DNA from 2 places in the Pseudoalteromonas sp. S327 genome. Region 1 is predicted to be linked to the other one. Evidence: predicted binding sites of a transcription regulator. Region 1 holds the regulator's gene; the other holds the start of a gene.

Region 1 (7,315 bases):
CGCCTTGGTGCAAAAATAATATCGATGACGGGTAACCCGCTTTCTACTATGGCTACACTTGCCGATGTGCACGTATGCATAAAAGTAGAACAAGAAGCGTGTTTATTAGGTTTAGCGCCTACAGCAAGTACCACTGCTACTTTAGCGATGGGTGATGCAATGGCGGTTGCGCTTTTAGAAGCACGCGGCTTTACCGCCGATGACTTTGCACTCTCTCACCCTGGTGGCAGTTTAGGTAAACGATTGTTGCTCACTTTAAAAGATGTAATGCACAGCGGCACAAACACCCCTATTATAGGTGTAACGCAAACAATTAAAGACGCGTTAATAGAAATGTCAGCCAAAGGGCTGGGCATGACCGCTATTGTAGATAACAATCAACAGCTTGCAGGCCTTTTTACCGACGGTGACTTACGCCGTATTTTAGAGCAAAGAGTTGATATACATAGCACCGCTATTAGCCAGGTTATGACCAAATCATGCACAACTGCCACGGCCGATATACTTGCAGCTGAAGCCCTAAACATAATGGAAAATAAACGTATTAATGGTTTAATTGTTGTCAATGATAAAAACCAGCCAATAGGCGCCTTAAATATGCAAGACCTCTTAAAAGCAGGAGTATTATAAATGCAATTTGAAGATCTCTATCAACCGCTAAGCGATGATGCCAAAGCACGCGCCAAAAAAGTAAAACTACTCATATGCGATATTGATGGTGTATTTTCTGATGGCCGAATTTACCTCGGTAACCAAGGCGAAGAATTAAAAGCATTTAATACAAAAGATGGTTTTGGCATTAAAGCGCTGATCAATAGCGGTTTTGAAGTTGCGGTCATTACGGGGCGTCACTCAGAAATAGTGCAAACTCGCATGAGCAGCTTAACCGTGCAGCACATTTATCAAGGCCAAGAAGACAAACTTATTGCTTATCAAGAACTCAAAAACACTTTAAAGTTAACTGATGAACAAATAGCCTATATTGGCGACGATGGTCCTGACATGCCAGTAATGGAGCGCGTTGGCTTTGCCGTTGCAGTAAACGATGCGCACCCGCTTATTAAGCGCTTATCGCATTACACTACGCAAATGCCTGGCGGCTTTGGCGCCGTTAGAGAGCTCACAGACTTACTTATGCTAGAGAATGGCATAGCGCTTACAACACAAGGCACCAGTTCATGAATGCAGCACGCGTTATACTCAGTGCGTTATTCATCGGCTGTATGGTTTGGCTTTGGTACCCTTATTTTACCCAAACTAATGTAGCGCCAGAGCAAGAACCTGAAGTAATTGCAAAGCCCGATTACACCGCTATAGAGCTTAAGCAAACAGCCTATGACGAGCAAGGCAAAATAAGCCATAAAGTCACTGCGGCTAAAATGGAGCTGTACCAACAGCTTGGTTTTACATTTTTTGAAAAACCTATTTTCACCTTGTATAACGAAAAGCAAACATGGCGAATAAATGCAGACGAAGCAACGCTTTACGAAGATAAACAACTTATTTTAGAAGGCAATGTGGTTGCTAAAAATTTAGTTGATAACGCCATGATAGATAACATCAATGCCGATAACATCGAAGTCGACATTAAAGCGCTAACAATGCGCTCTGAGCAGCCAGTGGTTGTCACTGGGCCTAATTTAAAAATTGTCGGGAAAGGCCTTGAAGCCGATTTAAAAACCGAAGTAATAAAACTAATTAACCATACGCGAACAATATATTATGACCAATAAACTCACTAAAATACTTATTATCCCATCGCTAATGCTTGCATTTAGCGCCTCTGCTGCTGAGCCTGCTGCTCAACCGCCAGCAAATCAAATTTCTATTAGTGCAGACCGTCAAGAAGGCCAACTTAAAGAAAACGTAGGTATTTTTGAAAAGAACGTCGAAATTGTGCATGGTAATCGCAAAATTACAGCCGACCGACTTGAAGTACATAAACGTGAAGACTTAGGGGATAACAAACAACTCCTTATTGCCACTGGCAGCCCAGCCTACTTCGAAGAAAAACAAGACGATGGTACCGTAATGAGCGCCAGTGCAAACGAAGTACGTTACGACGTAGCAAAGCGCTTTTTAACGCTTGTTGGCGATGCTGAAGTCGCACAAGCCGGTCAAAAAATTAATGCTAAAAGTATTACCTACGATATGCAGCAGCAGCTTATTAGCGCAGAAAAAGACGAAAACTCCACGGATCGTGTCCACACAATTTTAGTGCCTGTTGAAGCAAAAATTAAAGAAAAAACAGGTAACGAAGGTCAACCATGAGCACCTTAAAAGCAGAACTATTAGCAAAAAGCTATAAAGGCCGCCAAGTTGTAAAAAATGTAGGCCTTGAGGTAGAAGCCGGCAGCATTGTTGGCTTATTGGGCCCTAATGGCGCAGGTAAAACCACCACCTTTTACATGATTGTAGGATTAGTACCTAGCGACAAAGGTAAAATTTCTATTGATGATAACGACATTACGTTATTACCTATGCACAGCCGCGCCCGCTTAGGCATTGGCTATTTGCCGCAAGAGTCATCAATATTTAGAAAGCTGACAGTTTATCAAAACTTAATGGCTATTTTAGAAACGCGTAAAGAGCTCAATAAAGCCGCGCGAGAAGAAACGCTCAACAACTTACTTGATGAATTTAGTATTCAGCATATTCGCGATAGCCAAGGTATGGCGCTTTCTGGTGGTGAACGCCGCCGTGTAGAAATTGCCAGAGCACTGGCAGCGAACCCCAAATTTATTTTATTGGATGAGCCTTTTGCTGGTGTTGATCCGATTTCAGTGTTAGATATAAAGAAAATAATAGAACATCTTAAAAACCGTGGCATTGGCGTATTAATTACCGATCACAATGTAAGAGAAACCCTTGATGTTTGTGAAAAAGCCTACATTGTTTCTCATGGGGAGCTAATTGCATCTGGTACCCCAGAACACGTATTAAATGACAAAACTGTACGCGATGTTTATTTAGGCGAGCAATTTAGGCTGTAACATTTAAGCCACACCTACAAGCATCTGCTAATATTAATTATAACAACATAAAAGGATTGTTAGAGATACATGAGGCAATCATTACAGCTGCGCATGGGCCAGCAACTTACAATGACTCCACAATTGCAACAAGCGATTCGCTTGCTGCAGCTCAGTACATTGGATCTCCAGCAAGAAATACAAGAAGCACTTGATAGCAACCCGCTATTAGAAGTAGAAGAGCAAGATTACACGGAAGAGTCGGCTGGAAAAAATGAACAAAAAGCAGATACGGATGATGTAACCGTAAGCGCATCGGCTGACGATACAACCAGCGAGTACGAGCAAGACAGTGGCGAAGCTTTAAATAAAGACACCGTTAGCGATGATATGGCAATGGATGTAACCTGGGATGAGTACATGAGCGCAGCCCCTGCGGCATCCTCAGGCCCAATGCCGGAAGATGAGTCTATTTATCAAGGTGCCTCTACTGAAACGCTACATGAGTATTTAATGTGGCAGCTTCAGCTTACTCCTTTTAGCCCAACTGACGAAGCCATTGCTATTGCCATTGTAGAAGCTGTAGATGACTCGGGTATTTTAACGCTAAGTTGCGAAGAAATTTTAGAGAGCTTTAACCAAGAAAACAATGACGAAGTTGAAGTTGAACTTGACGAAATAGAAGCCGTTTTAAAGCGTATTCAGTTATTTGACCCTGTAGGTATAGCCGCGCGCAGTTTACAAGAGTGCTTGTGTATTCAGCTAAACCAGTTTGATAAAGACACCCCTTTTATAGAACAAACTAAAATGATCTTAACCGATCACATTGATCTATTAGCGGCACGCGACTATCGTACATTAATGAAAAAGACTAAGCTTAAAGAAGACGAGCTTAAAGAGGTCATGACCCTAATACATACCCTCAACCCAAAACCTGCAGATACAATAGTAAGGGAAGAGTCGGAGTATGTAATACCGGATGTGTCGGTTAAAAAAATAAAAGGCCGCTGGGTGGTAGAGCTAAACCCAGATAGCATGCCAAAAATACGCGTAAATAGTCAGTACGCGGCTATGTCACGTACCGTAAAATCAAGTGGTGATAGCCAATTTATTCGCTCTCACTTACAAGAAGCTAAATGGTTTATAAAAAGCCTTGAAAGCAGAAACGACACGCTGCTTAAGGTAACAAACTGTATTGTAAAACAGCAACAGGCATTTTTTGAACATGGCCCAGAAGCAATGAAGCCAATGGTTTTAAACGATGTTGCTGAAATGGTAGAAATGCATGAATCGACAATTTCGCGTGTTACTACGCAAAAATATATGCATACGCCACGTGGTATTTTTGAGCTTAAGTATTTTTTCTCAAGCCACGTAAGCACTGAAAACGGCGGTGAGTGTTCATCAACCGCAATACGTGCCCTAATTAAAAAGCTAATTGCCGCGGAAAACTCAGCTAAACCATTGAGTGATAGTAAAATTGCGGATATATTGGCAGAGCAAGGAATTAAAGTAGCTAGACGCACAATAGCAAAATACCGTGAATCGCTAGCTATTCCACCGTCAAATCAGAGAAAGAGTTTGATATAAGACGTAAAAAACAAAGAGGAAATGCTTATGCAACTAAACCTAACTGGTCGTCACGTAGAAGTAACTGATTCACTTAGAGACTATGTAAATAATAAATTTGCAAAGCTAGAAAGGCACTCAGATCATATTAGCAATGTGCATGTCATTCTCGATGTAGAAAAACTCAACCAAAAAGCAGAAGCGACTATTCATGTAAGTGGCGCAGATTTATTTGCCTCAACAGAGCACCAAGATATGTATGCCGCTATAGACTCGTTGATTGACAAGCTCGATCGTCAAGTCATAAAACATAAAGAGAAGCTTGCTAGACACTAATATTATGAAATTAAGTACATTAGTATGCCAGGACTGCAGCAAAGCTGCGGTCCTTTTTAGTAGTAAAAAAAGAATTTTAGAGTTTATCAGTGAGCTAGCTCATGAAAAGCTCCCCTACTTACCACAACAAGATATTCTTAATGCGCTGGCAAGCAGAGAAAAGCTAGGCAGTACTGGTATTGGCCGGGGTATCGCCATTCCTCATGGCAGAATGGGTGGCGTAGAAGAGCCGCTGGCTTTAGTACTTGTTAGCGACACGCCTGTTAACTTTGACGCTATTGATAACTGCCCTGTTGATATTTTTGTTGCACTCATCGTACCAGATGGCGATAACCAACAGCACCTAAAGACTCTGGCAACCATAGCTGATAAACTGAGCAACAAAGAATTTTGTAAACAGCTGCGCAGTGCTAAAACCGATGCTGAGCTGTATCAAGTAATTGTTGATCAATCGTAGTAAATATTAAGGGCTATAAATGGAGTTAATTATCATAAGCGGCCGTTCTGGTTCAGGTAAGTCGGTTGCTTTACGCGTGGTTGAAGATTTAGGCTATTATTGCGTAGATAATATTCCGGTCAACTTACTGCCCTCTTTAGTGCGAAGTGTTTCAGATAACTATGACAAAATAGCCGTTAGTATAGATGTTCGTAATATCCCCAAAGAACAAGACGAATTTAACGATATTCTCGAGTACCTTCCTGACTTTGCTAAACCCACACTGTTTTATTTAGATAGTGATGATCAAACACTGATCAAACGTTTTTCAGAAACACGCAGATTACACCCTTTATCCATCGATTCGCTGCCGCTTGATTTAGCAATAAAAAAAGAAAAAGAACTGCTTGATGGGCTCGTAACGCGCGCTGACTTTATGCTTGATACCACCGATTTAAGTGTGCACCAATTAGCAGAGTCAATTCGCGAAAAAATACTGGGTAAAAAAGATAAGCAACTTATTGTAACGTTTGAATCGTTTGGCTTTAAACACGGCATACCTAAAGAAGCTGATTATGTTTTTGATGCTCGCTTTTTGCCAAACCCCCACTGGGAGCCTGAACTCAAACCGCTTACGGGCCTTGATCAACCAGTAAAAGATTTTTTGGCAAATCACAGCATAGTCCAAAAATTCACTTGGCAAATTCAAACCTTTGTACAAACTTGGTTGCCACACTTAGAGCGTAATAACCGTAGTTACCTCACTATTGCAATTGGCTGTACTGGTGGTCAACACCGCTCGGTTTATTTAGCGCAAGCCATTGGTGAGAGCTTTGCTATGACGCATCCGAATGTCAAAATTCGTCATCGTGAGCAAGAAAAGTAACCTTAAAATAATAACCTGTTCAGTTTAGGTATAGTAATTTATGCGCTGTGAAGACACATTTTTAATAAAAAATAAATTAGGCTTACACGCCAGAGCGGCAACGGTCCTTGCGCAATTAGCTGTGCAGTTTGATGCTAAAATCACCTTACACCAAGATGATAAAGAAGCCGCAGGCGACAGCGTATTGGCTTTAATGCTACTTGAAAGCAGTAAAGGTAAAGAAGTTAAAGTAGTCTGTGAAGGCCCTGACTCAGAGCAAGCTTTGCATGCGGTTGGGCAATTAATTGTACAACGATTTAACGAACAAGAATAATTTAAAGCATCATAGCCTTATAAGTTAAAGACTTATCAGGCTAGACTATAAAGATTTAGTGAATTAGGGTATTCCGACTCGCCTAATTTAGTGCTTTAATTTAGGGTAATAAAGCCATGCCCCTGCTAAATTTGGTTACTTAATTTTAAACACTAATTTAGTCCCAGCATTGGGTTTAGCACAAAAAATAAAGAAAATGACAGTGGGCAACACCACTTACTAAACACCTTTCCATTACACAAAAATATTTAGGATGCCAATGCCAGAAGCGTTTGAACAAGACTACCCACTACAGCAACTAAAACAAGTGACTAAATCACTTAATAGTGGGCAATTTGTTCAAGTAAGACGCATGCTAGCAAAAACAGCACCTTGTGATACAGCACTGCTGCTTGAATCCTCTCCGCATAAAATTAGACGCATGCTTTGGCAACTGGTTGACCCAGATGTGCAAGGGGATGTGCTAGAAGAGCTCTCTGAAGATGTACGTTTAGGTATCATTGCACAAATGGAACCTGAGCATATTGCCGCGGCCACTGAGGATATGGGCCACGATGATTTAGGTGAAGTCCTGCGTAGCCTACCTGATACCGTGTACAAAGATGTGGTTAGCGCTATGGATACGCAAGACCGCGAACGCGCTACACAGGCTTTATCTTACCAAGAGCGCTCTGCAGGCGCGCTAATGAACACCGATACGGTGACCATTCGCCCAGACGTTACACTTGATGTTGTGCTGCGCTATATTAGGCTACGCGGTGAGCTGCCAGAGGGCACCGATGATTTATACGTTGTTGATAAAC
Region 2 (7,315 bases), on a different contig from region 1:
AAACTATTTCAGTTATCGACTTATCAATGGCCGTAGGCGGCCGCCCTATTGAAAATGTAAAAGACAGCTTCATTATAATTGCAGAATACAATCGTTCAGTGCAGGGCTTTTTAGTTGGCGGCGTTGAGCGAATTGTTAACATGAACTGGGAAAAAATAATGCCACCTCCGTCAGGAGCAGGGCGTTACTCTTATTTAACTGCCGTTACCGAGATTGAAAACGAATTGGTCGAAATTCTCGATGTAGAAAAAATCTTAAACGAAATTTGTCCAGTAAATACCGAGGTTAGTGCCGACCTTGCTGCCGATAGTGCAATACAAAAAGACTTAGGCGAGCGCATTGTATTTATTGCCGACGATTCAGCTGTTGCACGTAACCAAGTAAAAAGAGCACTTGAGCCACTTGGCGTGCAAACTGAGCTTGCAAAAAATGGTAAAGAGGCTTTAGTTAGGCTTAAAGAAATAGCCGAGCTTGATTGTAAAAATGATATTACTGAGCGTGTAGGTTTACTTATCTCTGATGTTGAAATGCCTGAAATGGACGGCTATACATTAACAGCAGAAATTAAAGCAGATCCAAAATTAGCGCCTCTACATGTTATTTTACACACTTCTTTGAGTGGGGTGTTTAATCAGGCGATGATCGAAAAAGTAGGCGCGGATGATTTTATAGCAAAATTTAACCCTGATGAATTGGCAACAGCAGTTAAAAAATGGGTTCATTGCGACTAAACAACAATAGGTGTTATTAATTTGAATAATAAAGATTTGCAGCAAAGTGACTACGATCAGTTTCGCTCATTTTTAGAGCAGCAATGTGGTATTGTGCTAGGCGAAAACAAGCAGTATTTAGTAAAAAGTAGGCTTGCGCCGCTTATGGCTCGTTTTAATGTTGAATCTTTATCACAATTAGTGAGTAAAACGCTTGGCCCTCATGAGCGGCAACTTAGAGCCGCTGTAGTTGATGCCATGACCACTAACGAAACCTTGTGGTTTAGGGATCAATACCCATTTGAGCTTTTAAAAAATAAATTGTTTCCAGAGTTTAAAGACGCCCGCCGACCATTAAAAATTTGGTCAGCGGCCAGCTCTTCAGGCCAAGAACCATACTCTATTGCCATGTCAGTTGCTGAGTTTCAGGCCAAGCAACCGGGCGTGTTGCGTATGGGGGCTCAAATTATTGGTACAGATATTTCTAACACAATGCTCGATATGTGTAAAAACGCTGAATATGATGCGTTGGCATTAGCGCGAGGCCTATCAGCAGAGCGCCGTAAAAAGTACTTTATGGATAGCGGCAACGGCATGGCAAAAGTTATCGACTCAGTTAGAAAACAGGTGAGCTTTAGACATTTAAACTTGCTTGATTCTTACGCCTTAATGGGGAAGTTTGATATTATTTTTTGCCGCAATGTCCTTATATATTTTTCACCAGAGGTTAAAGCAAAAATAATTGGTCAGTTTGCCCAAGCACTAAACCCAAAAGGGTATTTATTTTTAGGTGCGTCGGAGTCGATGACGGGCTTAAGTAACGAGTTTGATATGGTTCGTTGTAACCCTGGAATCATCTACCAAAAAAAATAATCCTATCACTTTGTTATTAAAAAACGACGTTCTTAGCGTCGTTTTTTTATTTAATAACAACCCTCTATAAAAAAATAACGTAACTAAAAACTACTGGCTTATAAATTGCTTTAACTTAAGCAAGTCAATTTTTTGGAGAACGTTATGGCTATCAGTTTTGATAAAGCATTAGGTGTGCATCCGCATGCAATGTTGATCCGCTCACAGCGGGCAGAAGTACTTGCCACAAATATAGCGAATGCTGATACGCCTGGCTATAAAGCAAAAGATATCGACTTTGCCTCAGCATTAAAAGCGGCAAGGTCAACTCAGCAAAGCGGCAATAGCATGGTTACTACCAATGAAAAACACATTGCTGGCGGTACTCGAAGTGCAGGTGGTTCTGAATTATTTCGCAATCCAAATCAAGGAGATACAGGCGATGGTAACTCAGTTGATATACAGGTGGAACGAAACTTGTATACACAGAATGCGATGGAGTATCAGGCAAGCCTGCAATTTTTAAGTAGTAAATTTAAGGGCCTGAATAAAGCGCTCGGTAGTCAAGGATAATAATTATGAGTTTATATAACGTTTTTGATATTTCAGGCAGTGGTATGAGTGCGCAAAATGTTCGCTTAAATACCACCGCGAGTAATATTTCGAATGCTAATACAATTAGTTCATCCCAAGACAAAACTTACCGAGCACGCCAACCTGTATTTGCTGCCGAGCTGACAAAAGCGTCTGCCTCAGCCAGCAACCCTCAGGGCTCCGCTGTTGGTGTTAAAGTGCTGGGAATTGTTGAGAGTAACAAACCACTACAAATTGAATATAACCCTAATCACCCAAGTGCGGATGAAAATGGCTATATCTATAAACCCAACGTTAATGTTGTTGAGGAGATGGCAAATATGATCTCTGCTTCTCGCTCTTATCAAACAAACGTGCAAGTTGCCGATGCAGCTAAGCAAATGTTAAGCAAAACGCTGTTACTTGGGCAGCGATAACCGAGGGTAGGTTATGAGTAACGATATTAGTACTAGTTCATCTTTTTTGGACTCTATAACTTGGCAAGAGACCCAAGTAGCGACGACCACTGAAGAGAGCGATGCATTAACGCAGGAAGATTTTTTCTCGTTGCTAACTCAGCAGCTATCGTATCAAGATCCGAGTAATCCGGCTGATAACGATCAGATGATTGCGCAAATGACTAATTTTACCATGGCGCAAGGCATCGCAGATTTAAACACAAATTTTGAGTCACTTGCCTCGTCAATGACCTCAAACTCTGCCTTACAAGCATCAACGCTGGTTGGTAAGCAAGCGCTTTTAGAATCTAATACGCTTGAGCTTGGCGAAAGCGGAGAGGCAAAAGGGTCTGCGGTTGCTGAAGAAGCCGTTGATAATTTAACAATTAAAGTCACAGATGCTTCTGGGCAACTGGTTAGAACTATCGATATGGGTTCGCAAGCAGCGGGTGCAGTGCGCTTTAGCTGGGATGGTAATAATGAATCCGGTGAGCGCCTACCAGAGGGTGAATACACCATTACTGCAGAGGGCAGTACCAACGGCGAGTTTTCAAGCTTACCGGTGGCAACATTCAAAAACATTGAAAGCGTTAATATCAATGGCTCTAGTGGCATTATTATTAACACTAAAGAGGGTGCGGTTAGGTTGACTGATGTCGCAGAGATCGCATAACCAATTAAAAAGTATTTCGCCTGCTAGCAGGCTATTAGATTAAAAGTTAGAGGTGAATTATGAGCTTTAATATCGCACTTACAGGCCTAGCTGCCGCTCAAAAAGACTTAGACGTAACAGCAAATAATATTGCTAACGTAAACACCACCGGTTTTAAAGAATCGCGTGCTGAATTTGCCGATGTATACGCTGCATCTGTTTTTAGTGCAGGTAAAACTAAAAACGGTGATGGTGTGCAAACAACCATGGTTGCACAGCAATTCCACCAAGGGTCACTGCAATTTACTAACAACTCGTTAGACTTAGCGATTACCGGCGAAGGGTATTTTGCAATGACCGACGATATTTCGTCGCAAGATTTAACCTATACTCGTGCAGGTGCATTTAAGCTTAACCAAGATAACTTTATGGTTGACGCCAAAGGTAATTACTTACAAGCTTTTCCGGTTGATGCATCAAGTGGGGACACCACATCGGTAAGTCTAAGTACAACTAACCCAATTCAAATTCCTGACTCATCAGGTTCGCCTCGCGCAACCGAAAACGTATTTTTATCGTTCAACTTAGATGCAACAGCTGATGCAACAGGCCTCGATTTTGATCCGACATCGAACGGTACCTATAATTCGTCGACGTCTACTACTGTTTACGACTCATTAGGTGAACCACATATTCTGCAATACTTTTTTGTAAAAGAAGAAGATGCAGCTGCAGGTGGTACAGACAATAGCTGGGAAGTATACGCTACGCTTGATGGTAAAGTGGTAAACGGTACATCTGGTGCAGAGCAAACAACTACACCATATACACCTATTACCACACTTGGTTTTGATTCTAGCGGTTTACCCGCCACAACAGATGGTGTAGCAAATACTAACACCACCACGTTTGATGAAATTAATTTACCGGCAGGTGCAGGTACTGGTTTATCGTCAATGCTTGATAACGGCGCAACATTCCCAAGTACAGGGATTGAGCTAAACTGGCGTGATGAAAACAACACAGCTGGCCGTATTCCAACTCAGTACTCAAGTGGCTTTGAAGTAAAAGCACTTGACCAAGATGGTTCTACAGTGGGTCGTTTAGCGGGTATTGATATTGGCACAGACGGTAAAATTGTTGCCTCATACAGCAATGGCGACTCAACCTATTTAGGCCAAGTTGCTATGGTTCGCTTTCCAAACTCTCAAGGCCTTTCGCAAGTAGGCGATACCAGCTGGAAGCAAAGTATAGACTCTGGTGAGCCAGTGGCCGGTGAAGCAGGCTCGGGTACTTTTGGTAGTATTAATTCATCCGCGCTTGAGCAATCTAATACCAACTTAACAAACGAATTAGTTGATTTGATTACCGCTCAACGTAACTACCAAGCGAACTCAAGAGCGCTTGAAGTTAACTCAACAATTCAGCAAAGTATTTTGCAGATTCGATAAGTTAACCTTATTTTTGGTTAAGATTTTAAGGCTGCATTTTTGCAGCCTTTTTTGTAGCTATGTCGCTAAAACTAGTCTAGCTGAACCGTTCAATACCTTCCTTATATTGCGTCAAATTTAACCTGGCATCTATTTTGCATTTATCAACTCAGAGATTTTTTATGTGAGTCGATGTTATGGACAAAATGGTCTACATTGCAGCCTCTGGCGCTAAGCAAAGCCTACAAGGGCTTGCACTTAAAGCCAATAATTTGGCAAACGCAAACACCACGGGTTTTAAAGCTGACTTTGCGCAAGCGCGCTCTATGCAAGCATTTGGCGAGGGCTTGCCTACCCGAGTGTTTTCAATGCAAGAGCGACCAGGTTCTAACATGACCTCTGGCGGCATAATCGAAACAGGGCGAGATTTAGATATTGCCATGAGCGATAACGCCTGGCTTGCGGTTCAAGATGACTCAGGAAACGAAGCCTATACAAAAGTAGGCACGCTAAACATTACTGCACAAGGTATGTTGGTAACAAGTCATGGCCGTCAAGTTATTGGCGAAGGTGGCCCCGTAATTTTACCGGTTCCTATTGAAAAAATAAGTTTTAGTGAAGATGGCGCCATACAGGTTCGCCCTCAAGGGGCGCCTGCAAATTTTTTAGAAGAAGTAGACACGCTGCGCGTTGTTGAAGGAAACAGCAGAGAGCTTGAAAAAGGCAACGATGGTTTATTTAGACCTGTACCAGGGCAAACCGTCGATACCTCTGAAAATGTAAAAGTGTTAAGTGGTGCACTGGAAATGTCTAACGTTAATCCAGTTCACGAAATGGTCGATATGATCAACCACCAACGTCAATTTGAGTTACAAGTAAAACTAATGAAAACAGCTGAAGAGATTGACGAACGTCAAGATCAGTTGATGCGCATAGTTTAACTTTAAAATGAGGGCATACTTATGAATCCTGCATTGTGGATAAGTAAAACAGGGCTAGACGCTCAACAAACTGATATATCAGTTATTTCAAATAACTTGGCGAATGCCAGTACCGTAGGTTACAAAAAAAGCCGCGCTATTTTTGAAGATTTATTGTATCAAAACATCAACCAACCTGGCGGGCGCTCATCACAAGATACCGAGCTGCCATCTGGCCTAATGCTAGGCGCTGGTGCAAAAGTGGTTGCTAACCAAAAAGAGTTTACGCAAGGTAATATGCTCACCACCGAAAACTCACTCGATTGGATGATTTCAGGCGAAGGCTTTTTTGAAGTGCTGCAACCCGATGGCAATATTGCGTATTCGCGTAATGGGCAATTTACTACCGATGAAGACGGCCGCATTGTTACCTCAGGTGCAGGTTTTGTTGTTCAGCCCGAAATGAATGTACCCGATGATGCGCAATCAATTACAGTTTCTCAAGATGGTGAAGTATCTGTACGCGTTGCAGGGCAAGCCGATAACGTGGTAATTGGCCAGCTAACAATTAGTGACTTTATTAATCCATCGGGTCTTGAGCCAATTGGTCAAAACCTTTACACCGAAACCGCTGTTAGTGGTGCGCCTGTTCAAGGTAATCCAGGTGTAGAAGGCTTAGGTACTATTATTCAAGGCTCGCTTGAGACATCAAACGTTAATGTAACGGAAGAATTGGTTAACCTTATCGAAACTCAACGTGTTTACGAAATGAACTCAAAAGTAATCTCGGCCGTTGACGAAATGATGAGCTACATCAATCAACAGTTATAACCGTGCACAAGGGGATAGTTATGCGTAATGTTATTTTATTTGCAGCAGGCACCTTATTTTTAAGTGGCTGTGTTTCTACGCAAAATAGTGAAGTGGTTCAAGATGACCCCTACTACGCACCCATGTACCCAGAGCCTGTAGCAGAGCCTGTTGTTGCAACGGGTTCGTTGTTTAACACCAATACATTTAATGATTTGTATTCAGACAAAAAAGCACTTAGAACCGGCGATATAATTACCGTTAAGCTTGAAGAGTCAACACAAGCTACAAAAGCCGCTAAAACCGAAACCGATAAAGAAACCGAAGCCAGCCTAGACCCCGTTATTGGGTTAGGTGGTTTACCAGTAAATATAGGTGGCGACAGTATTCAGTTTGGCATTGGTAGTGATTCATCATTTACCGGTGACTCTAAATCAAATCAGTCAAACAGTTTAGTGGGCGACATCTCGGTGAATGTTATGCGTGTTTTACCCAATGGTAACTTAGTTATTCGTGGTGAAAAATGGCTAACACTTAACACCGGCGAAGAGTTTATTAGGCTCGAAGGGCTTGTACGTCCGCAAGATGTAAGCGCCGATAACACGGTTGAGTCGAATAGAATAGCTAATGCCCGAATTCAATATTCAGGTAAAGGACAAACACAAGAAGCGCAAAGCCCAGGGTGGTTAACACGTTTCTTTAGTAGCTCGTTATTTCCGTTTTAGAGGATAGTAGTATGAATAGCATTAAAGCGTTTATTTTGATCATACTGCTAGGCTGGCAATTTTCTGCCAGCGCCGAGCGTATAAAAGATGTCTCTATGGTTGAAGGCGTACGTGCTAACCAATTGGTTGGCTATGGTTTAGTGGTGGGGCTACCTGGTACTGGAGAGCAAAACTCTTACACGCAA

Evidence for each region. The regulator sigma-54, encoded in region 1, starts transcription at its own class of promoters, with help from an activator protein. The targets are predictions, from matches to a motif close to GTTGGCACGNNNNTNGNNT.
Region 2: the regulator sigma-54 is predicted to act here: its motif matches at 4,818-4,836, upstream of CWB60_RS02790 (flagellar basal body rod protein FlgF).

What each region holds. Positions count from the first base shown of each region.
Region 1 is NZ_PNDP01000033.1:46,781-54,095, reverse strand. Features, by position in the region: gene CWB60_RS10520 (KpsF/GutQ family sugar-phosphate isomerase) at 1-630, shown strand, start outside; gene kdsC (3-deoxy-manno-octulosonate-8-phosphatase KdsC) at 631-1,182, shown strand; gene lptC (LPS export ABC transporter periplasmic protein LptC) at 1,179-1,733, shown strand; gene lptA (lipopolysaccharide transport periplasmic protein LptA) at 1,723-2,271, shown strand; gene lptB (LPS export ABC transporter ATP-binding protein) at 2,268-2,993, shown strand; gene CWB60_RS10495 (RNA polymerase factor sigma-54) at 3,063-4,562, shown strand; gene hpf (ribosome hibernation promoting factor) at 4,590-4,877, shown strand; gene CWB60_RS10485 (PTS sugar transporter subunit IIA) at 4,882-5,334, shown strand; gene rapZ (RNase adapter RapZ) at 5,354-6,199, shown strand; gene CWB60_RS10475 (HPr family phosphocarrier protein) at 6,240-6,512, shown strand; gene mgtE (magnesium transporter) at 6,772-7,315, shown strand, end outside.
Region 2 is NZ_PNDP01000005.1:8,503-15,817, forward strand. Features, by position in the region: gene CWB60_RS02760 (chemotaxis protein CheV) at 1-731, shown strand, start outside; gene CWB60_RS02765 (CheR family methyltransferase) at 753-1,583, shown strand; gene flgB (flagellar basal body rod protein FlgB) at 1,728-2,135, shown strand; gene flgC (flagellar basal body rod protein FlgC) at 2,141-2,572, shown strand; gene CWB60_RS02780 (flagellar hook assembly protein FlgD) at 2,586-3,266, shown strand; gene flgE (flagellar hook protein FlgE) at 3,326-4,696, shown strand; gene CWB60_RS02790 (flagellar basal body rod protein FlgF) at 4,873-5,616, shown strand; gene flgG (flagellar basal-body rod protein FlgG) at 5,638-6,426, shown strand; gene flgH (flagellar basal body L-ring protein FlgH) at 6,447-7,130, shown strand; gene CWB60_RS02805 (flagellar basal body P-ring protein FlgI) at 7,142-7,315, shown strand, end outside.